4 regions of the Leuconostoc sp. S50 genome follow, and region 3 is predicted to be linked to each of the others. Evidence: riboswitches for the same ligand, from Rfam matches in the RefSeq annotation. Region 3 holds a riboswitch; each other region holds the start of a gene.

Region 1 (7,484 bases), on a different contig from region 3:
TTTCAAACGGTCCCTGAGCAACTTCACCAGCTATGGCATGCTGGACATGATTGGTCAAGAGTAAATGTGCAGGTAAATAGGCATGATCTGAACCGATATCAGCAATTATTGCGCCTTGTGGCACGTGCTTAGCCACAGCTTCAAGGCGTGGCGAAAGATGAATACTATCCATAATGTTTCCTAAAAAAATTTTTTTACTCCTACAAGTATAGCAAAAAAGCCAGCTATGCGCTGACTTTCCTTATCCAAATTTTATCAGTAGCACACCGATTGCCATCGCCATAATACCAAATATTTGTGCCCGCGTCACTTGTCTTTGTGGTGAACGCCACCATCCAAATTGTGTGACAGCCATTGATCCAACGATTGAACCAAATAATCCCAAAGTCACCGTTACTCCTGCTCCCAGTTGTGGCACTAAATAGGCGGCTGCGAAAACAAACGCAGCGCCCAATACGCCACCAATGAACAACCAAAATGGCTGTTCATTAGCATGGAATGTTTTGGGTAAAAGAGACTTGTCACGAACCATGACAACCAAAAAAATCAAGATGGTGCCTGTCAAAAAAGAAAACACCGAGGCACCGACTGAGGAATGCATTAATTGTCCTAAGTGGCCATTGATGGCTTGTTGAATGGCTGAAATAGCACCTGCCACTATCCCCCATAAACGCCATAAATTCAACGCAACGGCGTTTTCATGATCTGTGTCACTTTTTTCTTCAACCTTAGCAAATCCTCGGCTCGCCAACACAACAGCAATATAAATACCTAAGAATAAAATCAAAATTCCCATCGATTTTAGCCAGGTTAAAGGATGTTGTTGTGCCCCAAAAAGCCCAAAAATATCAATCACTTCTCCCATCAAAACTTGGCCTAAAATTGGCAGAATAATCGTTTGGATTGCCCCTAATTTAGGAAACATTAAAATGTTAGATGTTAAAAAGAAGACACCCAAAATCCCGCCCAACCAAATCCACCACGGATTATGAGATAAAACAGTGCCAATAGGAACAATATGTTGACTAGTCCCAAAAAAGACGGCGATGAGAAATATTGTCCCGACTGTAAATGAAATTAAACTCGACCTAAATGGTGAACGCACCGCTGCACCTAATTTTGCATTAATAGCACTTTGATTAGCTAATAAGAATCCAGCAGCCAATCCAATAAAATAAAGCATCTCAATACAACTCCTAAACATAACTTATTAATTGCAACTCATGAATAATAAGTATACCCATAAGGACCATTTTTGCAAGCCAAACGACTTTCACCGCTTGCAGGCAAAAATGGATTGTGGTACACTCTGTTTGTGAGTTAATCACAAACAATTGAAAACACCAAAATCTGGGGTGCCAAACGGCTGAGATAATACCCATATAACCTGATCTAGATTATACTAGCGTAGGGAGATTTACTTTAATATTGATTGTATACAGACAAACTACCAATTCAGTCTGTTGTAGTATTTTTAATTGATATGATATCAAAGCCAATCTTCCCACGAAGATTGGCTTTTTGTATGTCTAACCTCATGGCGGTGTTTTCACAACAAATTCGGAGGTGTGCAACATGCATACAAAATGGTCACTTCGTGACGTCATCTTTATCGCACTCATCGCGGTGTTTTTCGGCTTTATTTTCTGGGCTTGGGCATTTGCTTATAATGTTATTGCAGCAATATTAACACCTATGGGTTTAAGTCCATACGCTAACGATGGAACAATTGGTCCATGGCTAATGGCTGGTCCAATGGCGGGATACATTATTCGCCGTGCCGGAGCTTCGATTATTGGCGAAACACTTGCAGGTACTATTGAAATGATTTTTGGCTCACAATGGGGTGTCATGAATATCGTTGCTGGTGCCATTCAGGGGCTCGGAACTGAAATTGGATTTGCTATTTTTGGATATCGACGTTGGGATAAAACTAGCTTAACAGCTTCTGTCATTACCGTCACAATTGTCACCTTTGGTTGGGACTTGCTTCGCAATGGCTATGCCCAATATTCATTAGGTCTGTTAGTTGGTCTATTTATCACACGCCTGATTTCATCGGCAATTTTTGCTGGTGTCATTGTTTACTTCACACAGAAGCTAATTGCTAAATCAGGTATTTTGACAACGCATCAATCAGAGGTGATCTCATGATTTCAAGTATTGCAGTACAAGTTTTGCCAATGACTGCCAACGAAAATGATGTGATTAAAATTGTTGATCATGTCATTGCTTATATTGATGCTAGCGGTGTTAATTACCAAGTTGGTGCGTTTGAATCGACATTAGAAGGCGATTACGATCAATTGATGGCAATTTTAGCACAATTACCAAAAGTTGCGGCCGAAATCACAGACATACCTGTAATGGTTTATAGCAAAATCAATATGGCGACGACTAGCGATGTACTTACAATAGCAAAAAAAACAGATAAATACAGATAAAGCGGTTTTTTCCGCGTACATAGGATACCATAAACCATGATTGTTACTTTAGAACACCTTAATTTAAGCTATGGCAAAACAAAAATTTTTGACGACTTGACATTGACCATTCAAGAAAATAGTTTCAACCTTTTGATTGGACCATCGGGTATTGGTAAATCTACTTTGTTAAAAATTATTGCTGGCCTGTTTCCTCAACTTAAAGGCACTGTTTTGGTTGACAATACCGCCATCAGCCAGCTACCAGCTAATCAGAGAGCGCAGTATGTTGGTTTTTTATTTCAAGATCCCGACACACAGTTTGCGATGCCTACCCCTTTTGAGGAATTGACGTTTACACTAGAAAACTTGCAAATTCCGTCTGATGAAATAGCTGAACGTGCAACAGCGGCGCTTAAATTTGTCGGCATCAAACAACTAGCCAATCAACAAATGAACACACTATCAGGTGGTGAAAAACAAAAAGTTGCTTTGGCAATTATTGTTGCGATGAAAAGTAAATTGTTACTACTAGATGAACCTTTCGCTAATGTTGATATGACAGCACGGCAGGAAATTTTAAAAAAAATAAAAACATTGCAGGCTGATGGTGTTTCAATTCTTGTTGCGGATCACGATTTTTCAGGCTATTCAGATATTGTCAACAATGTGTGGGAAATTCATAATCATAAAATATCAGCACTTGATCATACTCAATTTATTCAACGACTTCCAAAGCCACAACATCATACTTTTAAAACAATCAGTGAAGGGGTTTTTGAACTAAATCATTTCAAGTTATTGAACGAAAAAAAGACTTTGATAACGGTGCCACAACTTCTTATTGGCGCACCCGGAATTACCCTCCTGACTGGCGCAAATGGTAGCGGCAAATCAACTTTATTTAATGCGTTAACTAAATTGAAATCTTTTGATGGGCAGATAACTTATCAATCAAAAAATATTCAAAAATTAAAAGTTGCACAATATGTTCAAGAAGTGGCACTATCGTTTCAAAGCCCAGAGCGCCAGTTCCTTAGAATGACTGTCGATGAGGAATTAACATTGAGTTATCAACATAGTCAACAACGCGCATTTTGGTCACCCCAAAAAATTGATCATTTTCTCACGCGTCTTAACCTCCTCCATCTGCGGCAACACGTTGTCTATCAACTGTCTGGCGGTCAGAAGAAAAAATTACAACTACTACTGATGCTAATAGTCGGCACGCCAATGTTGTTGCTTGACGAACCAATTGCTGGGCTAGATGTCGCCTCCGTACGTGTGGTCGCTGAAATATTACAAGAACTTTCAACTCAAGGTAAACAGCGTTTTATTATTATTAGTCACCAATTAGATGCCCTATTACCAGTTGTTAATTATCATCTACACCTTGATCATCAAACATTATACTATCAGGAGCAATTTTAATGAATTCCGGTGTTAAATTCGTCTTTATTTTAATCGTCAGTATTGAACTGACCTTTATATTGAATGCGCGTATTAATTTTATAGTAGCCATCATTGCGGCAGTTTATTTAATGTTATCAAGATTAACATGGCAACGCTATTTATTGCTCGTGCTAATGCCTATTTTGCCCGTTTTAGGGGCGTGGACATCATTTAGTACGTATGGCACTCACAACATGGCAATTGTTATGGCGACCCGTATTGTAGCTTACATTTATCTTGGTGCCGCCTTTTCATTTACAACTAATATGGTGGATTTATTAAATACCCTAGAGCAAAAGTGGCATTTACCAACGACCTTTGTCTACGGATTACGAGGTGCACTGACATTCGTCCCCCGCGTCAAACAAGAAATCAAAACAATCCATATCGCTGCTCTCATGAGAGGTGAACACTTATCATTTTATTCACCGCAATTATTTTTCAAAGCGATTTTGGTTTCTCTGCAATGGTCAACTCGACTATCAACAGCAATGGTTTCACATGGTTTTACAGAAAACGCACCACGCACTCATTTTCAGTCAGTGGTCATCCAAAAAAGAGACTGGCTAATAGCTGTCAGTCTCTTGGTGTTTTTGCAATTGATGATTGCATATCTTTAATGGGTGCAAACGTTTTGCGATGAATTGGCGTGATGCCATTCATTGCAATGGCTTGCAAATGTTCTTTTGTACCGTAACCGGCATTTCTTTCGAAACCATACCCAGGATATTTTAGACCATAGTCAGTCATTAAACGGTCCCTAGTGACTTTTGCCACGATACTAGCAGCGCCAATACTATTACTCCGTGCATCACCTTTAATGAGAAATTCTTGCGGGATATCAAGGTCCAACCGCATGGCATCAATCAATAGCACCTCGGCTTTCAGCTGTAATTTAGAAACAGCAATCGTCATCGCCATGCGAGCTGCTTCATAAATATTGATGTCATCGATGATGTTGGCATCAACCTCTCCAATGCCAACAGCCAGAGCCTGTGTCATGATTTTTTCATACAAATCTTCCCGCTTTTCAGCTGATAATTGTTTTGAGTCAATGACATCCATAACGTCGAAATGATGAGGTAAAATAACAGCTGCTGCAATTACTGGTCCTGCTAATGGACCACGACCTACTTCATCAATCCCTGCAATATTACGGTAACCTTGTGCCCAATATTGGCTTTCAATATCAAATCTGTGTAAAAATGCATCATGCTTTTCAGCCATCCTGTCTTGGTTTTTCTGCCAAGATTGGACGGCTTTTTGGACGCCCACACGTGAATCTTGCCGCCAAACTAATAACCGTTCATCATCAGGTAAAATTGTTTTAAGTTGTGTCTGAATTGCTTTTATTGTCTCACTCATACATCAATCAAATCCAGTGTAAATGCACCTAATTTATTTTTTCGCAAGTCGTTTAATAATCGTTCACTTGCCTTATCATAATCATCTTTGAAACCAAGTTTTGTCGTAATTGCTAGTAATACATCGACATTTTCTTGCTCGAAAATATCGGCCGACAAATGATAACGTTCAATCACGGCTTCAGGACGATACTGCCTGAAGAAAGCAATTAGAAAAAGCGCAGCGTCATCTTTGGCAAAAATTGTATCCTTGACAGCACCAGTTAAGGACAATTTCATACCGATTGTTTGATCTTCAAATTTTGGCCACAAAACACCTGGCGAGTCTAGTAATTCTAGCTTAGTTGGGGTTTTCAGCCAAGCCACTTTTTTGGTGACACCTGGTCGATCGGCAGTCGGTGCAACATTTTTCATCACTAAATGATTTAGCAACGTTGATTTACCAACATTGGGGACACCAGTAATCATTGCACGTATTGGTTGATCTTGGATACCACGTGCCAACTGGGCTTCTTTTTTTGCTTCAACAGCCCTTCTAGCCGCTTTAGTGACTAATTGCGGTGTGCGTGGATCACGCGTATCCAGCACCAAAACTGTATACCCCTGTTCTTCGAATCGCTTTTTCCAAGCCCGGGTTTGTTCTGGGTCAGCTAAGTCTGCCTTCGTCATAATCAACAATCGTGGTTTTTGACCAATGAGTTTATCAATCTCAGGGTTACGTGAGCTTTCTGGGATTCTTGCGTCAACCAGTTCAAAGACAACATCTACTAATTTTAAATTTTCTCGCATTAAACGGAAGGCCTTAGCCATATGACCAGGAAACCATTGAATAATTTGTGCCATTTTTGAGCGTGCTCCTCTTTATCGATCTGCAATATACATTGACCACGCTTCATCAAACGTCGTCATGCTCATCAAATAAGTCGTATTTTCTTCTAAATACTTAGAAATATCATCAAAATCTGTGCTTTGTTTAGGAAATGTAGAATCCAAAAAGGCGTTGTTAGCAAATTGCTGCACATCATCAGCAGCCACTGGATTACGATTGGTCATTAACCAATTATAAAAAGAGCGATCACTTTTTCTCATCTACTAAGCCTCCTTCAAATACAAATTGATCTGCTTTCATATCAATGATTTTGGCCCGAAATGTTAGCCCTTGTGTCGTTGGTAATTGACTCATATCAACAAATATTTCTTTTTTCTTAGGCATGATAGTCACATATTTTGGTGCATCATAACTTGACCGAACAAAGCTCATGACAGTTGATACAGGCAGCGATAAATTACCGATTGCTAATGATTTTGCTTTTAAAATAATATTCCCATTAGTGGTGACTTGCGGATCCAGCGCCATACCAAAGTTAAACTTTTGCCCTAAAAACTTGGTGCTGCCATACATCATAACTTGGTCTGAAACATCAAATGTGAAACCGCTATTGTCAGAATCGTTAAGGTAGTGGGCAACTAGGGCGTTAATTTGTTTTTTGTTTAATGTGATATCAAAGGTGGCATCCGATTTAGCAATTTTTGATTTACTATCAACATATTTAACCGGACCAGACGCTTGGTGAAAGAACCAAAGACTGGTCAGAACAAGCCCAGCTACTAATACCCAAAAGAGCCAAAACCAGATTGAACGGTTTTTTTTTGGTGTCATAACTGGTCGTTTTAGTGTTTGATTAACCAATGTTTTTCCTCTCGCTTCATAACATGAAATAATTGTGATGTCATATATTGATACCCTTTGTTATTCGGATGATAATTATCGTCCTTTGAAATCCAATTATTGTCAACGCCTGTTTGTCCCGTCAAAACAGCCGTCATGGTTTTCGTTGCATTTTTTTCTAAACTATCATTTTCAATTTGCTTAACAAGTTTTTGGCGTTGTGACTTTGTCTTGAATTGACCGTATGTCAAGTCAAACGAACTGACATAATAAGCATTACCATCTCGTGTTGCCAATTTAGCATTAATAGCATTGAATTTTTTAACATCATCATTGAAATCTTCACGATTAGCAAAGTGAACGTAGAGCGGATTATAGTTACCAAAAATAAAGATTGGCGCTTGTTTGTTATAACCACGAACCGTTTTTAGCAATTTTGCTAACCTGATTTGATAGTTCACTTTGCCTTTAATAACTGCTTCAGACAATGCTTTTGGCGAAGAAGCTGTTATATTTTTCAGTAACAATTGCTGTAAATCATTACCCCCCACTGTCATGACTAATACATCTGCATTT
Region 2 (7,484 bases), on a different contig from region 3:
ACCCTTGCCACGCGCAGGATAGAGCGTGGCTACACGCTGAACATGCCAAGTAGCTGTTGACTCAGGTAAAACACGAGCAGTTGCTGCGAGTTTGCCATCAACATATGCTACGATGTGAATTGCCTCTTCTTCGGCCGACGGATCATCCATCTCGTCAGCGATGTCAACGCCTTGTTCGATGACAAACACGGTTTTTCTGATTGTTAGGGCGTCTATTTGAATTGGACCGAGCCCTTTTTGATGTTTTATTTCTATTGTCATGATACAAGTATAGCAATATTTAGAGCGAGTGACCATATAAATTGGTATAATGAAACTTATGAAAAAATTTTTGAAAAAATTTTGGCACCAGACGCTGGCGCCAAAAAATTGGCTAGCACAACTGAATACACGACTTGGTTTTTTTACATGGTTAGTCGTCTTATTCACATTAAAAACTATTTTGGCGTATGGTGCTGATTTTGATTGGTTACACGTTTCTGATCCATTGCAAGTAATTCTCATGCTATTGAATCCAATCGGATTTACCATGATTTTGTTTAGTTTGGTCTTGTTCATCAAGCCCAAACAAATTTATTATGGGGCACTATTACTCATTGATACAGCGATGACAACATTGTTGTATTTGAATGTCATTTATTTTCGAGAATTTTCAGATTTCATGTCCATTAATACCATGCTGGGGTACAATACGGTTAACCAAGGTAGTAAAGCAGCAGGCGCCATTTCTTTTGGCGTACATGATTTTTTATTTTGGATTGATTTAGTCATTTTAATTGGCTTGATGATTATTCGAAAAATTAAATTCGATCAGCGACCATTAAAACGTTGGCAACCATTTAAACTTTTTACCATTGGTGTTTTTGTATTGGTGGCAAATATGTTTTTTGCAGATGTTGATCGACCACAGTTATTAACACGTCAGTTTGATCGTGAATATATGGTGAAGTATTTGGGTATTGGACCATTCACAATTTATGATGCGATTAATACATACCAAACTAGTCAGGTTCGTAAAAGTGCAACACCATCTGAATTAACAGCTGTTCAGAAATATATTAAGAAAAATTATGCGGCGATTAATCCAGAATTTTATGGCAAAGCGAAAGGCAAGAACGTCATTGTGATTCATTTGGAAAGCTTCCAACAAATGTCACTTGATTTGAAAATTAATGGCCAAGAAGTAACACCGTTTTTGAATAGCTTATACCATAGCAAGTCGAGTGTTTCGTTTGATAATTTCTTTAATCAAGTTGGACAAGGTAAGACATCTGACGCAGAAAATATGCTAGAGACTTCTACTTTTGGATTACCACAAGGCTCATTATTTTCCAAACTAGGAGATGATCAAACCTTTCAGGCAATGCCTGCTATTTTGAATCAACGTGCTGGTTATTCAAGCGCAGTATTTCATGGTAACATTGGTAGCTTTTGGAATCGTAGCACAGTTTACAAACATATGGGCTACCAAAATTGGATTTCCGGTGATTATTTTGATTTAACTGGTAAAAAAGCGACATCGTGGGGCCTGAAAGATAAATTATTATTTCAAAACTCTATTCCTTATCTAGAACGTTTGCAGCAGCCGTTTTATGCTAAATATTTGACAGTGACAAACCACACACCTTATACGCTAGATGCACAGGACCAAGATCCTAATTTCCAGACGTCGAATACAGGTTCAACATTAGTGGACAACTATTTCATCACCAATCACTACCTTGATCAATCCGTGAAGGAATTCTTTAATTATCTCAAAAAATCAGGGTTGTACGATAATACTGCTGTTGTCTTGTATGGTGATCACTACGGTATTTCTAATACTGACGCGCCTTATTTGGCGTCGGTGCTTGGCAAAAGTGAGAGTAATTGGAACGATTTAGATAATGCTAATTTGCAACGAGTGCCATTGATTGTTCATATACCGGGCATGACAAATGGTTATATTGATCATACTTATGGTGGTGAAATTGATGTTGCACCTACCTTGGAGCATTTACTTGGTATTAGTACTAAGCGATATATTCAATTTGGACAGGACTTATTAAGTAAGCAGCACGTGCAAATTGTTGCTTTCCGCAATAAAGACTGGATAACACCTGAATACGCCAGTCTGTCAGGACGCATTTGGAATACGAAAACGAATCAGTTGATTGAATATCCTGATAAAAAGTTGCAGGCTAAAGTCAACAAGATTCAAAGTTATGTGAACAAAAAATTAGATATGTCAGATAACTTGAATCAGAAAAATTTGCTGCGCTTCTACACACCAAAAGGATTTAAAGCTGTTGATCCTTCTAAATATGATTATAGTAAAGATAGTACGGTCAAACGATTGAAAAAAATTAACCAAGAATTAGGGACAAAATCTACAAGCTTACTGTCTAAAAATGGCAATCAATCAACGTTAAGTGATTACATTACTGACGCACCAGAGTCGCGCGATAAAGCGACAGATACCACGAGATTGTTACCACGAAACGCAGATGATTGGAGTGGAAATTAATGATGTTTGGAGTAAAAATATGACCAAAATTCTCATTGCCCTTGAAAACATTGGTCTTGGGGGCATGAAGCGTGCCACAACCGTCGTGGGTAACGCCTTAGCACAACAACACAACGTTGTGTATTACAGCTTTTCTGATTTACCAGCCTTTTATGCCCTATCAGCGGAGCTACGCATAGCAAAGAGACCGTTAACTTTAGCCAACGATGCACAGCCTTATATTAAATATGCTGAACAAATTCAAGATTTTATTGATCTTGCACGGGAATTCGAGGTGGTTATTTTAGCAGGTGGTTTGTTGTCTAGTTTTGCTGCTGTTATGAAACCACAATTACCTGATACACAGTTAATTGGTTGGATGCATAATAATGTGACGACCTACAAAAGCCAGTACTATGCTGATATGCAGCCTGAATTTGAAGCAGGTTTGCGGGCACTTGATACTGTTGTTGTGTTAACAGACTACGATTTGGCCGGCTTTAAATCCTACAATAAGCACGCCGTCAAAATATGGAATCCGTTGACTATCACACCAAATGGTCGTGCTGATTTGTCACAGCATATCATTGCCTTTACAGCTCGAATTGCGATTCAGCATAAAGGCATCGATTTTGCTGTGAAATTGGCTTCAAAATTACCAAATGATTGGCGCCTGGCAATTGCAGGTAATGGACTACCAGAAGATATGGCAACTTTTCAAGGCTTAATTGAAAAATATGCGGCGCACGATAAAATTATTTACCGTGGTGGGCTAAAAGATGAGGCATTACGACAACATTACCGTGATGCTAGTATTTTCTTACAGACGTCTCGTTGGGAAGGATTGCCATTGGTTTTGGCTGAAGCGATGAGCTTTGGGTTACCAATTGTCGCAATGAAAAATACCGGTTCTGCGGAGGTACTAGACGGTGGTAAATACGGCATTTTAGTCGAGAATGGCGATGTTGATGGTTTGTTAGCAGCTATTCAACCACTATTAAGTACTCAAAAAGAGCGACAATACTATGCTAATATTTCATTACAACGAGTAGAAGATTTTGAAATGGGCCCAATTTTAGAACAGTGGCAGGCTTTGTTTTAACAAAGGAATGTGCTATATTTAAATAGATATTAGGGGTGTTTAGCAACTTAGTTGACAAAGAACACTATTTCTAGAGGCACAGACATGAATTTTGACAAAGAAAATTTTAAAAAACCGTCTCTTGATCATTTACAATTCCGTATTGGCGAGTTAGCACGTATGACAAATATTTCGACACGGCAACTTCGTTATTGGGAAAAGCAAGGATATGTTCAAGCGATCGATCGAGAAGATGAACAAGAATCTCGGTTATATGGCTTTCGAGCGTTTATTAAGGTTGCGATAATCAAACAAAACTTAGATGATGGTGACAGTCTACATGACGCTGTTGATAAGGCTAATGAACAACTTGAAAGTGCCATGATTATTCATCACATTATGAAAAAAGCCTTTCAAGGTATTGAAGAATATGAGGGTCGTGTTGTTGTAAATTTGGGTTATTTTGATGACGATGAGACACAATTGTTGTACGTCTATCTGGAATCTGGCAAAGTAAAGTATCGGGTTGTTGATAAACGCGAGTCTCCAATCACGAGAAAAAGCCAGTTATTATAACAGCTTCCCTTCAGAATTGTTATAATAACTGGCTTTTTATTTGAACATTTTTGGTTGAACGCGAAGCAAAATAATCAGTACAACAATCGTCAACAGGATTTGTGGGATAACATAAGCTGCGTTGTAAATTAGTGAGTAAAGCCACGGATTTTGTCCTTTAGGGGCAAATGCGCCGTAAAAGAAACCACCAGCCAAAAAGGAACCAAAAAAGCGACCCAAACCACCTAATAGGGCACCAATTGATATGAGTATCATTGCTTGCCTTGTTGCATCTCGACGGAGTGCATATTTTAATTGGCTTTCGAACAATCCGCCGAGACCAACTAGCGTGTAGGCAAAGAAATAGTCAAAAAATACTTGTAATGGATTTAAATAGTACGGATTTAAAATAAAAGTCACTATACCAACAATTAATCCAGTAATCATACCGGCTTTTACACCGTGACGGTATGCAACAAATAATATTGGGACCAGTGACAAGGTTACAGCGCCACCTTGTGGCATTTTAAATAGGGTCAACCAATCGAAAACAACAGCCAAGGCGGCAAATATAGCCACTTCAGCGATGACGCGGGAACGAGAATTTTGCATAGACTTCATATCTCCAAAAAAATAAAAGCGCAACCGTCAAGAGAATTTACAGGTTGCGCCATTAATGAGCTAAACAATGTGGTATCTCCCTTCGCATGCATTATCATGAGCAGGTTCAGTGGGTATATCTCAGCCAAAAGGCACCCCAGATAATTTAAGTATAACTAAAATGACAATAAAGTCAAATTAAGGGGCTAAGCAACTAAAGGTGTGGGCACTTATCCTATGACAACATGGCAATATCAATTTATTATATCACCGCATAACGCAGGACAATCAGTGAAAGCCTTATGGACCAAATGGCTCATTCCAAAGCGTATTCGTGGCGCTCTCAGAATTAAGCGTCATTTCACTGTGAATGGCAGAATGGTCCCGACTAGTTACTATTTGGCAACTAACGATGTCTTAGTGATGACGTTTGATCAGGACGACTTTAGAACGAGTAGTTCTAATTATCGACCAAATTATAATCAGCAGGTAACAACTTTATTTGAGAACGATTATCTTGTGGTGATTGATAAACCAGCGGGGATGAAAATGCATCCGCATTCACCCACAGAAGATGATACTTTGCTGAATTACGTTGCCGGTGATTTTCAAAGGCGCCATGTAGAAGCGTCGCCTTATATGGTACATCGAATTGATCGGGCTACCTCCGGCGCCGTTATTGTTGCAAAAACGCCTTTAGTAGTGCCAATACTTGACCAGCTATTATCTGCTAAGGTAATTACGCGGACTTATTTGGCATGGGTGAGTGGTGTGATGCCGACAAAACAGGGAATAATTAAAACACCAATTGGCATTGATGCAAAAGACGACAGGAAACGTGCTGTCAATGGCGCCGAAGCACAATTTGCTGTAACGCATTGGACTAATGTACATACAGTTTATCAAAATTCACTATTACGAATTCGTTTGGATACTGGACGAATGCACCAAATTAGGGTTCATTTAGCTAGTATAGGTCATCCAATAGTTGGGGATGACCTATATGGTGGGCGTCATATGCCAAGATTGATGCTGCATTCAGCTACCATTGAACTACCTTTACCCTTTGATGGTGGCGTTAAAACGATTACAGGTCCATTGCCTCATGACTTTCCACGGCAATTGCGATAATAAAAAAGAAGCTCGTGATGAGCTTCTTTTTAGTAAAAACATTATGCTTCTTTCGTAACACCCTTGTTGAAGAAGTTAGCGGCAAATGCTGCCAAAGCACCACCTAGTAGATCAGCCACTAGGTAAACCCAAACGTGACCAAGTGCTTTACCTTGAACAAAGATTGCAGGACCTAAGGCACGAGCAGGGTTGAAAGCACCACCTGTAATAGGTAATGCAACAATGATTAGAACAGCTAACCACAAACCGATAATCAATGGCGCCGGTACATTAGCCAATTTAGTGACAATTGAAATGACCAAAACAAACAAGAAAGTCAAAATCAATTCAAAGGCGAAAGCGTACCAGCCTTGTCCATCAGCAAAGTTTGTTTGACCAAGACCAGCCAAAGTGACGAATTGTTTGACTGTCATTGATTGACCTGACAAAGCAGTTGTAACTGATGGTGACTTTAGATAAGCTGTAACGCCAAGATAGACAGCACCAGAAGCGACAATAGCACCAATCAGTTGTGCTAATACATAGCCGACAAATTCGACCCATGACAAACGCTTTTGAATTGCCATCGAAAGTGATACGGCTGGGTTAAAGTGTCCACCAGAAACTCGACCAAAAGCATAAATGGCAACGGCCAATGCCAAACCAAATGACAAACCAATTGTGATAGGTGATTGTGTCGTAATAGCTGAATAAACAACACTACCAGTTCCAAAGAACACTAACATAAATGTTCCTAGAAATTCTGCGATATACTTACGCATGAAAAATTCTCCTTGTGTGTAATATTACCAATAAATTCCATTATACACGTTTATTTCTAGAAACAAAAAAAGATTGACAATGTTAGTCAATCTTTATAAACTTTAGGCTTTTACGGCTTTTTCGTCACTGGCTTTGTTGAAGTAGTTAGCGGCAAATGCTGCCAATGCACCAGCGATTAGCTGTGCTGGAATATAGACTAGCAAATGCTTGAGTGCTTTACCACCGACAAAGATTGCTGGTGACAATGAACGGGCTGGGTTGAATGATCCGCCTGTAATTGGTAGGGCTACAATAATCAAAACGGCTAAGAAAAGGCCAATAACCAATGGGGCTGGAACGTTAGTCAACTTGGTGACAATTGAGATTACAAGTACGAACAAGAATGTCAAGACGAACTCAAACGCAAAAGCGTTAAGACGTTCACCAGTGGCATAGTTTGCTTGACCCAAACCAACATAAGAAACGAATTGGCTGACGGTCATTGTTTGTCCAGATAATGCTGTGGAAACAGTTGAAGACTTCAAGTAAGCGGCAACACCGCCATAAACAGCTGCTGAAGCAACAATTGCACCGAGGAATTGTGCCACGATATAACCACCAAAATCAACCCATGAGAGTCTTTTTTGGATAGCCATTGACAACGAAACAGCTGGATTAAAGTGGCCGCCAGAAATTGGACCAAATGTGTAAATGGCAATTGCTAAAGCAAGGCCAAAGGCTAGTGCAACTGTCAATGGTGATTGTGTGGATGCAGCAGAGTAGACGATACTACCTGTTCCAACCCCAACCAACATGAATGTGCCTAGAAATTCTGCGATATACTTACGCATGTAAGATTCTCCTTATGGGTATAAAATTATCAACACTTAC
Region 3 (7,484 bases):
TAGCATCTGAAAAATGGTCACAGCATAGATCTGTCTATGAAAGTGCTGCAAAACAAATTTTGGATGATATTTTGAAGTACAACGTGAATTACAATAATAATATTTTGACGGTTGGTAATTGGGCGGATGGTTCTTCCAAGTACCAAAACTTAATGCGAACTTCTGATGTTCTACCTTCGTTTTTTGATAAGTTTTACGAGTTTTCACAAAATTCTCAATGGTTGACAATTAAAAATAAAATGCTTGACAGCCTTTATCAAGCCAGTCTTAAGAGCAACGTTGGTTTGGTACCAGATTTTATACAGGTGACAAACGATAACAAAGTGAAATCTTTAGCCTATGGTAAAAACGTTAAACTCAACAAGCACGATGATGATTATTACTATAATGCATTTAGAATTCCCTATAACTTAGCGCTTGATAAAGATAGAAGTAGTAAAGAAAATCAAATATTGATCAAGTTGATGAATTTCTTTAGTTCATTTGAAAAAATAAGTAGTGGTTATAATATGTCTGGTAAACCGCTTAATAAATTCCAGTCAACTAGTATTTCGGCCCCGTTATTTTATGCTGCTTCAACTAGTCAAAAATGGCATACGCTGTATCAAAAACAATCCTTTATATTAGATTATGACCGTTTAAATCATAACTATTATGATGATACTTTATTAGTTCTGATATTATATAGTACTAAATGAGAACTTATCAAACAACTGTCAAAACAGCATATTTCATACAAATTAAGGTTGGTAATATTAACATCGTTAATGACGTAAAACGTAAAAAAACGAAATATCTAAATCATTGCTGGAAAAGTAATGTGTCGAGAAAACGGAACGTATTTAGATGGACTTAAACGTGTACTCGTCGTTATAATAATTCAAATAAACGCATTTAGCTAATAGATAAATTGTCCTTTCACTTTTTTGAACACATTATTTTTTGCGAGAACTTTATCTTCATTCAAATGATAACAGTGCCATTTCGTTTTTTTGAGATGACGTCACCCCATGCGAAAATAGTAGCGTTTAGTATTCTATTTGAGCTATTATGGATTGGTTTTGATAAAATAATAGTTATGAAAGGTAAAATACTGAATGAAAAATATTGTGATAACTGGTGGTGGATCTGGTGTTGGATTTGCCATAGCGCGAGATTTATCAATTAATAATCAAGTGATTTTGGTTGGCCGTAATGAGCACAAGTTGCAATTAGCCCAAACTAGTCTTGGTAATAATGTCAAGTATGTTGCTGGTGATCTGTCAATCAATTCAGAACGTCAAAAAGTTGTTGAATTTATTTTGAAAAACACAGAGCGGATAGATGTCTTGATCCATAGTGCCGGTATTTATCCAACTAACAGTCAAGATAATATTAATAACAACTTGTTAGCCCATTATTATTTGACAATAGCTCTTTTAAAAGTATTAAGAGGAAGTCGAGTATTGATTGTCACGGGAAACCCACAGGCTATTGCAATGGCTCCGATTTGTGAACAACAATTTAACGCATTGATGCGCGCCACATGGGCAATTACTCATAAAATGCTATTAGTACAGGTACTGGTTGACCAATTGGCAGCACAGAAGACCACTATTAATAGCTTTTTCCCTGGGGATGTAAAAAGCAATCTGATGGCGTATACAAAGTCTCTGACGAATACTTCTGTACCGGTGGGTAGCTTACTGGCTTTGAATGAAAAATTTGAAAATGTGACTGGTGCTTTTTTTGATGAAATCGGAAATAAAGTACCTCAAAATACTGATAAATACAATAAAAATAATGCGAAAAGAGTCTTATCACTTTATATCCGAGAGCTTGGTTATTCATCATTGCACAAACTTCAATAATCAGCTTTTTTTCAATTGAAGAGGTGGCAAAAAATAAATTGATTGGCAGAGTCATTAGCATTTCTTATCGATAACAGCTCTATAAATAATCCAGAAAAAATTCTAAAATCGTGAAATTGTATTTTGTAACAATCGCTATAACGTCACCATAACTTTTGAAAGAAGTCCAGTTATGTCTAGTTAGCCCATTACTAGACTTCGTTGCGAATCCAAATGGGTTAGTTTTTGTCATTAGAATTCGCCTGGTTTGACTTTGACGAGTGATAGGCTTTGTTATTGACTTATGAGCAATCTAGAATGATTTAAACAGTTTACACGTTTTTGTTACTTTATATAAAAATAGAATTGACAGAGTAGTATTGTAATGATAACAGAAATTTTAAATAAACTAAGTGCTTGACACCAAAGAGACTTTTTAAAGAATACTGGCAACTTTTATTTGTTTAATCAATGACTGATTTAAATTTCCAGTCTTGTTGGTAAAAAGCTTGCTCCCAAAACTGCCATTCTAGTTCACAACTTTTTAAGAAAAATTGCATAGCTTCTTCACGTTGTGATGATGTTGCCTCTGATGCCAAACGATCAATCCAATCGAAAATTTGATCAGAGAGTGTGGTCTGAGAATCATCATCCGTTTTGGCATAGAAATCAATCCATCCTTTAAAAGGATTAGCTTGATTATTAGCCTTTTCTTGAACTTGCTTGCTGGCAATTTCATGGTACGTCCAAGGACAAGCTTGAAAAGCAGCGAGAATATTCAGCAGTAAACCTGTATCAGCTGCACGATACATATGTGATTCATACAAATATGCTTTTGGTGCTGGTGTTGCATGTTGTAACATTTCATATTGAACGCCGGCCACATCGCAAAAGACGTGGTGTGGATGAATTTCGCTATTCAAAATAAAATCAATTGAATTCGCAAAAAATTTTATCTCGGTACGGTCAGTTAGTTTTGTAATTGCAGTGGCATAAATTTTAATAAATTCACTCAAATATTGAAAATCTTGTTCAACATAAAAAATTAAAGCTTCTCGTGGAACGTATCCTGTCGCGATACCACGTACAAATGGGTGTTCATGAATAGCAGTCATAATTGGTTGTGCATGAGCACGTAATTCTTCTGAAAACAACATAATATCTCCTAATAATTGGTTTTTAGTCAACAAAAAAAGCGCTTTGTTAAGAGCGCAAAAAGAGCATCTTTATTAAATAAAAGAATGCCACTTTCCTACGCTAGTGTTGACTAGATCAGGTTCGAAGGGACTGATGTAAACATCATCTCAGCCAAGAAGGCACCCCTAGTGGACAACATATAATATTTTATGAATTAAGAATAACACTACTACAAAATAATTACAAACATTAAAAAAAGTAGGAATCAGTGCATTGCCTTTTTGAAAACAATGAGTTATACTTTTTCACGTAGTTTAATATTTTATCTGGGGTACCGTAAGGTTGAGATTATACCCATTGAACCTGTCAGGTTAATACCTGCGAAGGAAGATAAGTTAGATTAAGACATTTTTTGATGCCATCAATCACTATTCTCTTTTGTGGTTGGTGGTTTTTTCTATGATCACTTATTACTAAAACGGTATATTAGCAAAGCTTACGACCTCAATCAAAAGGAGAATATGTTTATGGAACAGTTAGAAATCTCATCTGAATCAAAGGTTAGGTGGTCGTTGCGAGAAGTGATATTAATGGCATTAATAGGTATTGCTTTTGGTGTCATTTATTTTATTATGGATCCGATATACACAGCTTTAGATGCTGTTTTGGTCCCACTCGGATTACATCAATACACAATTGCAATTACAATTGGTCCTTGGATGATGGCAGCGCCACTTTCCAGCTATCTATTGAGAAGGATGGGGGCTGGATTAATTGGTGAATTACTAGGTGCGACAGGAGAAGCACTTTTGGGTGGTTACTGGGGTGTAGCGACTTTAATTTCTGGTTTTATTCAAGGAATTGGATCAGAGTTAGGTTTCACATTAACAGGCTATAAAAATTGGAAAACAGGTTTAATTTTGTCGACCCTTACAGGAACTATTGTGACTTTTGTATGGTCATTGTTCCATGATGGCTATCTTCAGTTTGGAATTAGTATGTTAATCGGATTGTTCATTGTACGGTGGATTTCAATTGCTTTTTTTGCTGGCCTACTAGTTTATTGGATTGTTAATCTATTAGAAAAGTCTAAGTTATTAAAAAAGTGATGTTAGGATGACCAATAATGACGATTTTAAAAACTAGCCATTTAGATATTAAAATTGATGACCAATTAATTTTAAAAGATATTACGCTATCCATACAACCGGGACGATTTATTTTATTAGTTGGTGAATCAGGTTGTGGGAAGTCTACATTGATGACTGCTCTAGCTGGTTTGTATCCCAAGTATGGTGGTGAATTGTCAGAAACAGTTTTATTAAATAAACATAATATCGCAACAATTAAAGCTAATTTTCGATCGAGAAAAGTAGCTATGTTATTTCAACATCCCGATCAACAGTTCGCAATGGATCGTGTGGAAGATGAATTAATTTTTTCACTTGAAAATTTGTCTCTATCAAAGCAAGAAATAGATAAACGAATCAATGAAGCATTAATTGAAGTTGGTATTGAACCACTGAGGCATAGTGATTTAGCTCATCTATCAGGTGGGGAATTGCAAAAAGTGGCTTTAGCTGAAACGTTGGCTATGGGCGCCGAAATCATTTTGTTAGATGAACCTTTTGCAGCGGTTGATCTCGTGCATCGAAAAGAATTGCAGTTATTGTTGAAAAAGTTAGCTGATCGTGGACATGGCATTCTAGTTTCTGATCATGATACAAGTGGTTATCAGTCGCTGATGACGGATGTCTTTCGCATAGCAAATAAAACACTTTATCAAGCAGGCAAAAATGAAATTAAGGATATATTTAATGAATATAGTCCACAGCTGTTAAAGGTTCACAATGAAGTAGATGAATTATCATTCAATATGGTTGATGTGACCTTGAAAAATGGCATCATGCCTATTTTAAAAAATAGTGATTTTAAGTGGGCCAAAAATAAAATAACATTAATTACTGGACCAAATGGTATTGGTAAGTCAAGTTTGTTATTAACTTTTGCGAGATTGCATGACTTTCAAGGAACATTATGCTACGAAGAGCAAGCGATTAATAATTTACCTTTTAAGAAATATGCACGTTTAGTGGGGCTAGTTTTTCAAAACGCAATGAATCAATTTTTAAACATTACAGTAAAAGAAGAACTTGAGCAAGCTAGATCAAAGAGTCGTTTCAAAGGATACTGGACTAAAGACAAAATATCCAAAGTTATCGACCGGCTAAATCTTGACGGACTATCAGAGCATAGCGTGTATGAATTGTCAGGCGGGCAGCAAAAAAAAATTACAATTATTAATTATGATAGTTATTTCTCCAGAAATATTATTATTAGATGAGCCTTTGGCGGGCTTGGATAAGATGTCTATTCAACATGTTATGGCAACTATTAAGGAGGTCGCTGATGATTTACATCAAACCGTCATTATGATTTCGCACCAAACACATGGCATTGCAAAATATGTTGACTATCACGTTCATTTCGATACAAGTGGCCTGCGCTATGAGGAGAAAATATGTTGATGAATGAAACTCAAAAACTAGTATTGGTCTTACTTATCTCTTTTGAAATAGCTTTCACAAAATCAGTATATCTCAATTTAATCTTGATTGTAATGAGTCTATTAATTTTATTGATAACTGGGAATTTTGCAAAGAACTTTGCTCGATTGTTGATTGTAAGTATACTGCCGGCCATTGGATCATTTACTTCGTTCTATTTTTTTGGTACCGGAAGCAAAGAACAGCGGGTACATTTTGCTTTGGTCATGACGACTCGTGTCGGAGTGTATATTTTTTTGGGCGCAGCTTTTATATCGACTATGGTGTTATACAAATTACTACGTTCTTTGGAGCAAAATGTCAAAATGTCTGCTACCTTCGTCTACGGTATATTAGGCGCTTTTAGTTTTATTCCTAAAATTATACACGCTGTGAAGACGATTCGTGCAGTCGGCATGATGCGAGGAGAAGTGTTGCATTTTTGGTCTCCAAAGCTATATTTTAAAGCGATTACCCAGTCATTGATATGGTCCAATAATTTGGCCATGGCTATGACTTCACATGGTTTTGAGGAAGGAGAAAAACGAAGTTACTATGAACGGTTTCCAGCAAAATTTGGTGGCTGGATGATTATTCTGATCGTGATGTTATTCATTCAATACTGCGTTTTTATTTTACGACTCTGGTAATTATTTTTTAATCATTAGCTAATTTTGAGAGATACGCGTGTGATCAAAGATTGAACAGTTTAGAAAAGTCCTCGTTTTTCCTAGAGAATATAAAAGGAGCTGAATTATGAACGATAACAAAATTGTTTTCTTTGACTTAGACGGCACGCTTTGTCCCAATAACGATCTAAAAGTTAGCGTGGAAATGATTGAACTGTTAAAAACGTTTCCAAAACGTGGGATTCTGTCAGTCATAGCTAGTGGCCGTAGTTTTTATGAAACTAAACCATTACTCGAAACACTGGAACTAGATGCTATTCAAAATATGATCTGAAAAAGGGAATTGAAATATGAATGTGAAAAAGATATTGAAATTATATTTGGTTACTGATCGACAGGGGCTTTGCGATGAGGATTTTTTGAATCGGGTAGGACTGGCATGTAAGAGCGGGGTCACACTAGTACAATTAAGGGAAAAGGAACTTTCTTCGCGTGACTATTTTAATTTAGCCGTTAAGGTTAAATTAATTACGGATAAATACGATATTTCTTTAATCATTGATGACCGTGTGGATATTTGTCTAGCAGTTGGAGCTGATGGTGTTCATGTTGGTGATAGTGATTTACCAATTAATGTTGTTAGAAAGCTGTTAGGGCCGAATAAAATAATTGGTGTATCAGCAAAAAGCGTGCAGAGCGCACAGGAAGCAGCAAAACAAGGAGCTGATTATATCGGCGTCGGTGCGATATATCCGACCCAAACAAAGGTTGTCACACAACACACATCTATAAAAACATTGCGGGAAATAAGCCAAAATGTTTCTATACCAGTGATTGCAATTGGAGGTATTAAGGAGGCGAAAATAAAGCACCTTGAAGAAACTGGTATTGTTGGCGTTGCAGTGGTAAGTGAAATTATGCAGGCTATCAATATTGCGCAAAAAGTGCCTAATTTACTTAAAGAACTGCATAAAGTTGTGACGAAAGAATAGATTCAAAAGAAAAAACGATCACAAAATATTGAACCTCACATAGGCATTACAAATATGCAGGAGACAAAAATGAATAAAAATGTAGATATTCAAAGATTAATAATAGTAGCTGTCATGATTGGTTTGGACGTGATATTGTCACCAATTTTTAGAATAGAGGGTATGGCTCCAATGTCAAGTGTTATGAACATTATAGCTGGCGTCTTTTTAGGGCCACTTTATGCAGTTGTTATGGCATTTGTGACTGGTATCATCAGAATGCTAATTTTGGGTATTCCACCACTTGCTTTAACAGGGGCTGTTTTTGGTGCTGCTGGTGCAGGATTACTATACAAATATGGACAAAGCATT
Region 4 (7,484 bases), on a different contig from region 3:
GGCACTTGAACAAGTCATTCGTCAAGCTAATGAAGATGCACAAAAATCTGGGCGAGGTCACTTGGCTAGTGCTGTCATACAACAGATTTCCGCGGTGGTGGTGCCTAAAAAAAATTGGCGTCAAATCTTCAAAGCAGGGGTAAGCCAAGTGCCTAATCAAAAGCAATCATCACGCGCACGATTTAATCGACGCCAAGCCTATCGAATGGATTTACTTGGTGAAATTAGTAAGTACGAAAATGAAATTTTGGTATTTGTCGACAATTCAGCTTCTATTAGTGATAGACTAGTGGGTAAATTCCTAGCCAATGTGATGCAAATAACACAACAATTTGATGCTAAAGTCCGCGTGTTTTCATTTGATACAGCAGTTGAAGTGATTAAAAATATCAATCATTGGCAGCGCCGTGCTGGTGGAGGAACGGCATTTCTAAGTATTTTTGACTATCTAGATAAACAAAAAACACCTCGTGAGACGACAACAGTGATTATCCTAACTGATGGTGACGGTGAAACATCACCGATTATGTCACATTATCGTCGTGTTTATTGGATACTGCCAGAACAGCAACAACTCAGTTTGCCTAATCAAATTGGAAAGGTGTTGACCCTATGAAATTAAATCCAACAGATCTGAGTAGTTTTATTGCCAAAGACAATCGGTTCAAAAGAGCTGAAGCATTATTAACTGATCACTGGGAGTCCCTGTTATTAAGTGAGCCATGGGGCATGACGATGATGACGCGTTCAGATATTGTCTATGCAAAAGCATTAGTTGCATCAGGCGCTATTACACCCAGAGTTGATCTGACAACGTTTAAAGGCGTCCAACAGTTTATTCAGCGTAATGCAGTTCGGCTTTCACCAGATGTCGTCACAATGTTAAAGGAGCCATTCTTATGAAAATTAATCTTGTACTTGCACCAGAACAGTCAGTTTCAGAATTATTAGCACTTCAAACAGCGAATCCAGACAACGTGTTTTACCTCGGCAAGGTATCACAATTGGCTGGTTCGAATGTTTTGATTTTAGATGCACCAGAAATTGTCCAACAATTTCAACGGCCATTAGGCTTTGATAGTCGTTATACTAATGATCAACTAACTGGTCGTGTGATTCATCAAATTGCCTTTCAGGCTAAAGATGATAATGATAAACTAATTGGTAAGTTAGTAAATGTTGCCGGTGTTGTGGCTCAAAATGATAATGGCAAAGCAGATTATATGTTATGGACTTTTTGGCAAAATCACAGTCAATTAGCTGATTTTTTGAAAAGTACACAGTATCAGCAAATGATTAATTTGATGAAAAATCCTTACACCACAACTTATCAACGTGTTACAAGTGATTCGCAATTGTCACTGAAGCATCAAATGAGAGATGTTGATCCTGAATGGTGGGGTTGATTATCTGGTGACATTCGTTTACACTTATCTTGAATTAAATAAAATATCTGGGGTGCCAATCGGCTGAGAAATACCCATTGAACCTGATGACGTTAGTACGTACGAAGGGAGATATGTTGCACAAGCTAGTGTTTTTTAAATGTTGATTACTGGCCGTGAACGCATCTTCTTGGAGTGGGTTCGCGGCCTTTTTGTGTCCTACTATGGAGAAAACATGACAACCTTACAAACAATTAGAGAACAATTTATGCCTCAAATCATGGCTGAGCCTTTTGTGAAAGCTATTGGCAGTAATTCATTAACTCAGCAGCAAGCTGATTATTATACAGCACAAGATGCAAGCTACATTGAAGCTTTTATGCCCATTGTGAATCAAATTGATGAATCATTACATTTAACCAGGCCGACAAGCGACGATGAAGGACAAGCACACCTTAGTCTAGTGGATGCTGTTGCCCCAAAACCTTTGGATTTGGTGGGGCAATCTTATGTGAGCCACATGCGTTCTGCAGCTCAAAAAGGTGCTATGGCAGCAATTATGGCAACCTTACCTTGTGTAGAATCCTATTATTTTATAGCTAAAGCACTGGCACATCAAACAAACAATGGTTGGCAGCAATATTATGCCAGTAAACAATATCATGATTTGGTAACCTATTACTGGCAGATTGTTGACCATTCAGACAGTCAACTGGATGTCGCTATTTTTGAAAAATCATATCAATTTGAACTAAAATTTTGGCGGAATGCCTATGAAAAAGGGAGTCAATACTAATGACGATAAAAAATGTACGGACACAATCACCACTTGTTCTGACTTATGCTAACTTTGTTACCCCACAATTCGTAGCCAATGTCGTGAATGTTATTGGTGCTTCGCCTCTTATGAGTCGGGAAGTTAGTGAATTTAATGATTTATGTCAAATTGCAGATGCCGTTGTCATTAATATTGGTACGCTTAAGGCCAATGAACTGTCTGATATTGTAACGCTTTCAAAGGTCGCTAATAATTTAGATAAACCTGTTATCTTGGATCCAGTGGCAGTTGCAGTGCCCTTTCGTAGTAAGGCCGTGCAGACTTTGATGCAAGAAGGGCATGTTGATATCATTCGAGGCAACGCAGCGGAAATAGCGTGGTTTGCCGATATTGATTTTGACAGTCAAGGCATTGATGCCACTGGTAGTGGGGATGTGATTGCCATCGCACAATTAGCAGCAGAAAAGACTGGTGCCATAATTGCATTAAGTGGCGCCAAAGATGTTATTAGTGATGGTCATCATACTGCCGTCATTGAGACAGATGTGCCATTATTATCAACTAATGTGGGTACTGGCGATGCCTTATCGTCTGTGATTGGCGCGTTTGTAGCCGAATCACTCACTGTGGAAAATGTCACGTACGCGATGGCAACTTTTAAGTTAGCTGGGCTCAAAGCCAGCCGTCAAATTACGACACCAGGTTTTTATAGTATGCAATTGCTAGATGAACTTGCTGCAATTACAAGCGAGGAAGTAGCGACGTTTATGATTGAAAGTGTGCAATATTTATGAGCAATGAAACACCACAAGTATTAACAATTGCTGGTGCTGATAGTAGTGGCGGTGCCGGTATTAGTGCTGATTTAAAGACATTTGCTGCACAAGGTGTCTATGGTGCTAATGTATTTGTCGCTTTAACAGCGCAAAATACGTTGGGTGTTCAAGATGTTTTGATGACCCCACCTGATATGATTTGGTCACAAATGAAATCAATCGCTGATGATTTAGCGATTAAAGCAACCAAAACTGGTATGCTCGGTAACGCAGAGACAGTAGCGCTTGTTGCCAAAGGCTTGCAAAATTTTGATTTTGGTAAATATGTGTTAGATCCGGTAATGGTTGCGAAAGGTGGCGCAAAGTTGCTTAATCCTGATGCAGTGGCTGCCGTGAAAAGTTTATTGTTACCGCTGACAGAACTTGTAACGCCTAATATGCCAGAAGCTGAAATTTTAAGTGGTCAAGCGATTAATAATCGGCAAGACATGCAACGTGCAGCTAAGGCGATTCAAAAATTAGGCGCCAAAAATGTTTTATTGAAAGGAGGTCATGGGCAGTCATCACGTATTGAGGATTACGTCTTATTGGCTGATGGGACAGATTTCTGGTTGGCAAGTCAGCGGGTCCTTACGGCGCGTACCCACGGCACTGGAGACACTATTTCGGCAGCGATTACGGCACAATTAGCGCTTGGCAAAACTTTAGATGTGGCGATTTTGCATGGGAAAAGATACGTTGACGCCACAATTCGTGATGGCATTGCTGTTGGACACGGGCATGGGCCACTTAACCATGGGACCAAATTGGTGACAGAAGATACAGTTGAGGTACTTCATGACATTTAATCCGTTAATATTACGACGTTATTTTGTTTTAGGCACTCAAAATGTGGAAAACGAATCACAATTTTTTGATATTTTAACAACCGCTTTGAAATATGGTATTACTGCTTTTCAATATCGTGAAAAAGGTGATGGCGCATTAAAAGGTGCTGAAAAATACCGTGTGGCAGAGCGTGTACGCGATTTAACACGCCAGTATCACGTGCCTCTAATCATCGATGATGATATACCATTAGCTCACCAAATTCACGCTGATGGTGTACACTTTGGTCAAAAAGATGGTAATATTATTGAAAATGTTCGTGCTTGCAATGGCATGTTTGTTGGTGTTTCCGTGACGACGCAAGCTGATTTTCATCGTGTTCAAGGTGTATCGGGAATTGATTACATTGGTGTTGGACCAATATTTGCGACGAAGACAAAAGCTGATGCTAATCCACCAATTGGTCTCGAAGGACTGAGCGATATTAAGCGCATTAGCCATTGGCCAATCGTCGCTATTGGTGGTATTTCAAATGAAAATATAGATGATATTTATACGACTGGTATCAATGGCGTTGCTGTTATTAGCATGATTAGTGCAGCTGATAATGTCGCAGAGGCAGTGATAAAGTGGCAACAATATTCATAAAAATTAAAAGAGGCTCAACATGTTTAACACGTTGAGCCTCTTTAATCTGATTTTTACTTGACAAATTGTTCAGATAGCGACAAAAATTCATCAATATCTTTTTTAACCAAATCGGCACCAGCTTGCCAGAAATCTGGCTTAGTCAGATCAACACCTAAATGTTTTTGAGCTAATTCTTCTGATGTCATATTTGCTGTGTCACGAAGCAACGCAATATATTTATCCTCAAAATTATCACCATCTTTTTGTGCTTGTGCATAAATACCGGCTGAAAAGAGATAACCGAAAGTGTATGGAAAATTATAAAATGGGACTGAATCAATAAAGAAGTGCAACTTTGAAGACCAGAAATGTGGATGACGTGTATCTAGCGTACCATCAAAGGCACTTTTTTGTGCTTCATCCATCAATTCGTTCAGTCGTTGCGGTGTGACAACGCCATTTTGACGTTCAGTATAGAAAGCATCTTCAAATAAGAAACGCGCATGAATGTTCAAAAACATGGCAATAGGATTAGTCATTTTAGCGTCTAATAAGACCACTTTTTCAGCGTCAGTCGTTGCTGCTTTTACGTTAGCGTCATTGACAATAAGTTCGGCGAAAGTTGAAGCTGTTTCAGCGACATTCATGGCATACGCATCACGCCAGAACGGCAAGTCATTAAGTTGTGCAGAATGAAAAGCGTGTCCCAACTCATGAGCAATCGTTGCGGCATCATTGACTGATCCAGTATAAGTTAGAAAAATGCGTGATTCATGTAAATCAGGGACAGATTCCATGTAGCCGCCCGGTTGTTTGCCAGGGCGGTTTTCAGATTCAATCCAATTATTTTCAAATGCCATTTTGGCAAAATCAGCCATTTTAGGTGAAAACTTACCGAATTGCGTGATAATAAATTGTGCTGCTTCATCGTAAGAGACTTCTTTAGGGCTGTAGTCACCGATGTTTGTGAGCGGGGCAACTTGATCTTGCCAACCTAATTGCGAGAGGCCAAGCAAGGCTTTTTTACGGTCAAAGTAGGGCTTGAACATGCCTTTGTTGTTGTCAACAACTTGCCACATAGCCTTTAAGGTTTCTTCAGACATGCGATTCATTTCTAAAGGTTGCTCTAAATAATTTTGACGTTGATGTGCTTTCTGATTAGTTAATCGGAATCCAGCCAAATGATTCAGCGTGTCAGCAGTGAGATTTTCTGCATTACCCCACATTTTCTCATAATTAGTCATAATATTGGCACGCGTCTCATTATTTGGTTCACCATCTAGCATATTAAGCGCTTGACCAGCGGAAATTTGTCGTATTTTGCCCGTTTCGTCAGTGTAATTCATTGAGAGTGAAGCCGAAATAGTGTCATAGTGTTGAGACCATGCTTGCTGACCATCAAGATCAAATTGATTGATCAACGACTCAGTGCTGTCATCCAAAAGACGCTTGGCATCCGTACGTAGCTCTGTCAAATAGAAAGCAATTGGTGATAAGCGTTGTGTTTTAATGGCTGTAGCAAAGGTCGCATCATCTAATTGTAACAACAGCTTTTGGAAGCGGTTGAGTGGCGTTGAAAAAGCAACCCACAAGTTACCTAATTTATCAAAATGAGGTGCATAAACACTATTACCATAATCAACAGATGACCAACCATTAACAAAAATACCAGCTGTGCCAATACCGGCACTAATTGTTTGTGCTAAATCAGCTAAGTTAGCTAATTGGTCAAAATCTTTATCTTCAGATGCGCGGTATGCGTCAACTTTTGTCGCGAAGTCTTGTGTTTGAGAAGTGATGAGATCGTATTTTTGAGTGAGCTGCGGTGATGTGATGCCACCCGGGAAAATACTTTCTAAATCCCAAGTTTGTGAATAAGACATGATAGAATACCTCAATTTATTTTTATCGTTACCTTATGATAACATTGTTTGAAAAAATTGGATATATGAGATTATGAGGAGAACAACATGGCAATTTTTGAAAGGATTCAAAATAGGAGGAATCAACATATTTGCCCCCTATACAATTAAGTTGTAAAATAAAAAGATTGAATTCGAGGAGAATGTGAGTATGAGAAGTGTCTATAAGTGGTTAATTGGTCTGGTAACCGTAGTCATGCTGATATTATTATCAGCGGCGATGTATTTTTTTCATGTTGCAGAAGTTCGCAATCCCGCTGCAAATAAACCAGATGCACTTAGACCAAAATCCAGTCCTGTTTATAATTATGAGCACACGTTTTTAGCACGTCATAAAGCAACTTGGACGCAAAAAACTTCGGATGGGCTGACACTCGATGCTTGGTATGTGACAGCTAGTCGGCCAACAAATAAAACCGCAATTTTGGCACATGGTTGGCATAATAATAAAACAACGATGGCCATCTACGGCGAACTATTTCACGATCTTGGCTATAATGTGTTAATTCCAGATAATCGTGCACATGGTGATTCACAAGGAAAATTAATTGGATATGGTTGGACAGATCGTCGTGATTATATGGGTTGGATTAATCAGGTTCTGAAGAAAAATGGGCAGCAATCTGATATTGTTATGTATGGCATGAGCATGGGTGCAGCAACTGTTGTTAATGTTTCTGGTGAACATGATTTGCCAAAACAAGTGAAAGCGTTTATCGAAGATTCGTCATACACTAGCGTTTTGGCAGAAGTGAAACACGAGGCTGGAGATATGTACGGGCTACCTTGGTTTCCTATTGTTAACATTGTCTCTGGCATTTCCAAAGTACGAGCTGGATACTCATATAGTGAGGCTAGTCCATTGAAGCAGGTCGCGAAAAATAAACGACCAATGTTGTTCATTCATGGTGACAAAGATACGTTTGTACCAACACGTATGGTCTATCAGCTTTACGCGGCAACAAAGGGGCCAAAAGAGCTTTGGGTGACGAGTGGTTCAAAACATGTGCAAAGTTTTCCAGATCATCCCGTAGCTTATCGACAAAAAGTGACCAACTTTTTGAATCAGTATGACAAATAAAAACACAGCTGTTGTTCATAACAGTTGTGTTTTTATTTTGCATCTTTAGGGTCAATACCATATAACTCAATGTGATAACCAGAA

Evidence for each region. Region 3 has a riboswitch for thiamine pyrophosphate ahead of tenA (thiaminase II). Riboswitches for the same ligand answer to the same signal wherever they lie in the genome.
Region 1: linked by a shared signal. The riboswitch ahead of IAE53_RS02460 (ECF transporter S component) and the one ahead of tenA (thiaminase II) in region 3 are both predicted to bind thiamine pyrophosphate.
Region 2: linked by a shared signal. The riboswitch ahead of thiT (energy-coupled thiamine transporter ThiT) and the one ahead of tenA (thiaminase II) in region 3 are both predicted to bind thiamine pyrophosphate.
Region 4: linked by a shared signal. The riboswitch ahead of IAE53_RS00470 (transcriptional regulator) and the one ahead of tenA (thiaminase II) in region 3 are both predicted to bind thiamine pyrophosphate.

The regions. Positions count from the first base shown of each region.
Region 1 is NZ_JACVUE010000001.1:512,810-520,293, reverse strand. It holds gene IAE53_RS02470 (class I SAM-dependent methyltransferase) at 1-172, opposite strand, end outside; gene IAE53_RS02465 (DMT family transporter) at 242-1,183, opposite strand; TPP riboswitch at 1,342-1,431, shown strand; gene IAE53_RS02460 (ECF transporter S component) at 1,576-2,154, shown strand; gene IAE53_RS02455 (thiamine-binding protein) at 2,151-2,444, shown strand; gene IAE53_RS02450 (ABC transporter ATP-binding protein) at 2,481-3,854, shown strand; gene IAE53_RS02445 (energy-coupling factor transporter transmembrane protein EcfT) at 3,854-4,495, shown strand; gene IAE53_RS02440 (ribonuclease HII) at 4,452-5,240, opposite strand; gene ylqF (ribosome biogenesis GTPase YlqF) at 5,237-6,082, opposite strand; gene IAE53_RS02430 (YozE family protein) at 6,101-6,328, opposite strand; gene IAE53_RS02425 (YpmS family protein) at 6,315-6,929, opposite strand; gene IAE53_RS02420 (SGNH/GDSL hydrolase family protein) at 6,911-7,484, opposite strand, start outside.
Region 2 is NZ_JACVUE010000003.1:159,818-167,301, reverse strand. It holds gene IAE53_RS04670 (GNAT family N-acetyltransferase) at 1-261, opposite strand, end outside; gene IAE53_RS04665 (LTA synthase family protein) at 311-2,506, shown strand; gene IAE53_RS04660 (glycosyltransferase) at 2,526-3,587, shown strand; gene IAE53_RS04655 (MerR family transcriptional regulator) at 3,672-4,142, shown strand; gene thiT (energy-coupled thiamine transporter ThiT) at 4,179-4,733, opposite strand; TPP riboswitch at 4,803-4,891, opposite strand; gene IAE53_RS04645 (RluA family pseudouridine synthase) at 4,959-5,852, shown strand; gene IAE53_RS04640 (MIP/aquaporin family protein) at 5,894-6,613, opposite strand; gene IAE53_RS04635 (MIP/aquaporin family protein) at 6,716-7,444, opposite strand.
Region 3 is NZ_JACVUE010000002.1:85,719-93,202, reverse strand. It holds gene IAE53_RS03010 (glycosyl hydrolase family 8) at 1-698, shown strand, start outside; gene IAE53_RS03005 (SDR family NAD(P)-dependent oxidoreductase) at 1,098-1,850, shown strand; gene IAE53_RS03000 (hypothetical protein) at 1,930-2,082, opposite strand; gene tenA (thiaminase II) at 2,294-2,986, opposite strand; TPP riboswitch at 3,062-3,163, opposite strand; TPP riboswitch at 3,284-3,372, shown strand; gene IAE53_RS02990 (ECF transporter S component) at 3,494-4,075, shown strand; gene IAE53_RS02985 (ATP-binding cassette domain-containing protein) at 4,093-5,310, shown strand; gene IAE53_RS11380 (hypothetical protein) at 5,273-5,494, shown strand; gene IAE53_RS02980 (energy-coupling factor transporter transmembrane protein EcfT) at 5,488-6,162, shown strand; gene IAE53_RS02975 (HAD family hydrolase) at 6,269-6,475, shown strand; gene thiE (thiamine phosphate synthase) at 6,492-7,133, shown strand; gene thiW (energy coupling factor transporter S component ThiW) at 7,203-7,484, shown strand, end outside.
Region 4 is NZ_JACVUE010000001.1:110,976-118,459, forward strand. It holds gene IAE53_RS00455 (VWA-like domain-containing protein) at 1-616, shown strand, start outside; gene IAE53_RS00460 (hypothetical protein) at 613-903, shown strand; gene IAE53_RS00465 (hypothetical protein) at 900-1,406, shown strand; TPP riboswitch at 1,445-1,533, shown strand; gene IAE53_RS00470 (transcriptional regulator) at 1,621-2,181, shown strand; gene thiM (hydroxyethylthiazole kinase) at 2,181-2,957, shown strand; gene thiD (bifunctional hydroxymethylpyrimidine kinase/phosphomethylpyrimidine kinase) at 2,954-3,787, shown strand; gene thiE (thiamine phosphate synthase) at 3,777-4,415, shown strand; gene IAE53_RS00490 (M3 family oligoendopeptidase) at 4,469-6,280, opposite strand; gene IAE53_RS00495 (alpha/beta hydrolase) at 6,471-7,400, shown strand; gene IAE53_RS00500 (Fur family transcriptional regulator) at 7,433-7,484, opposite strand, start outside.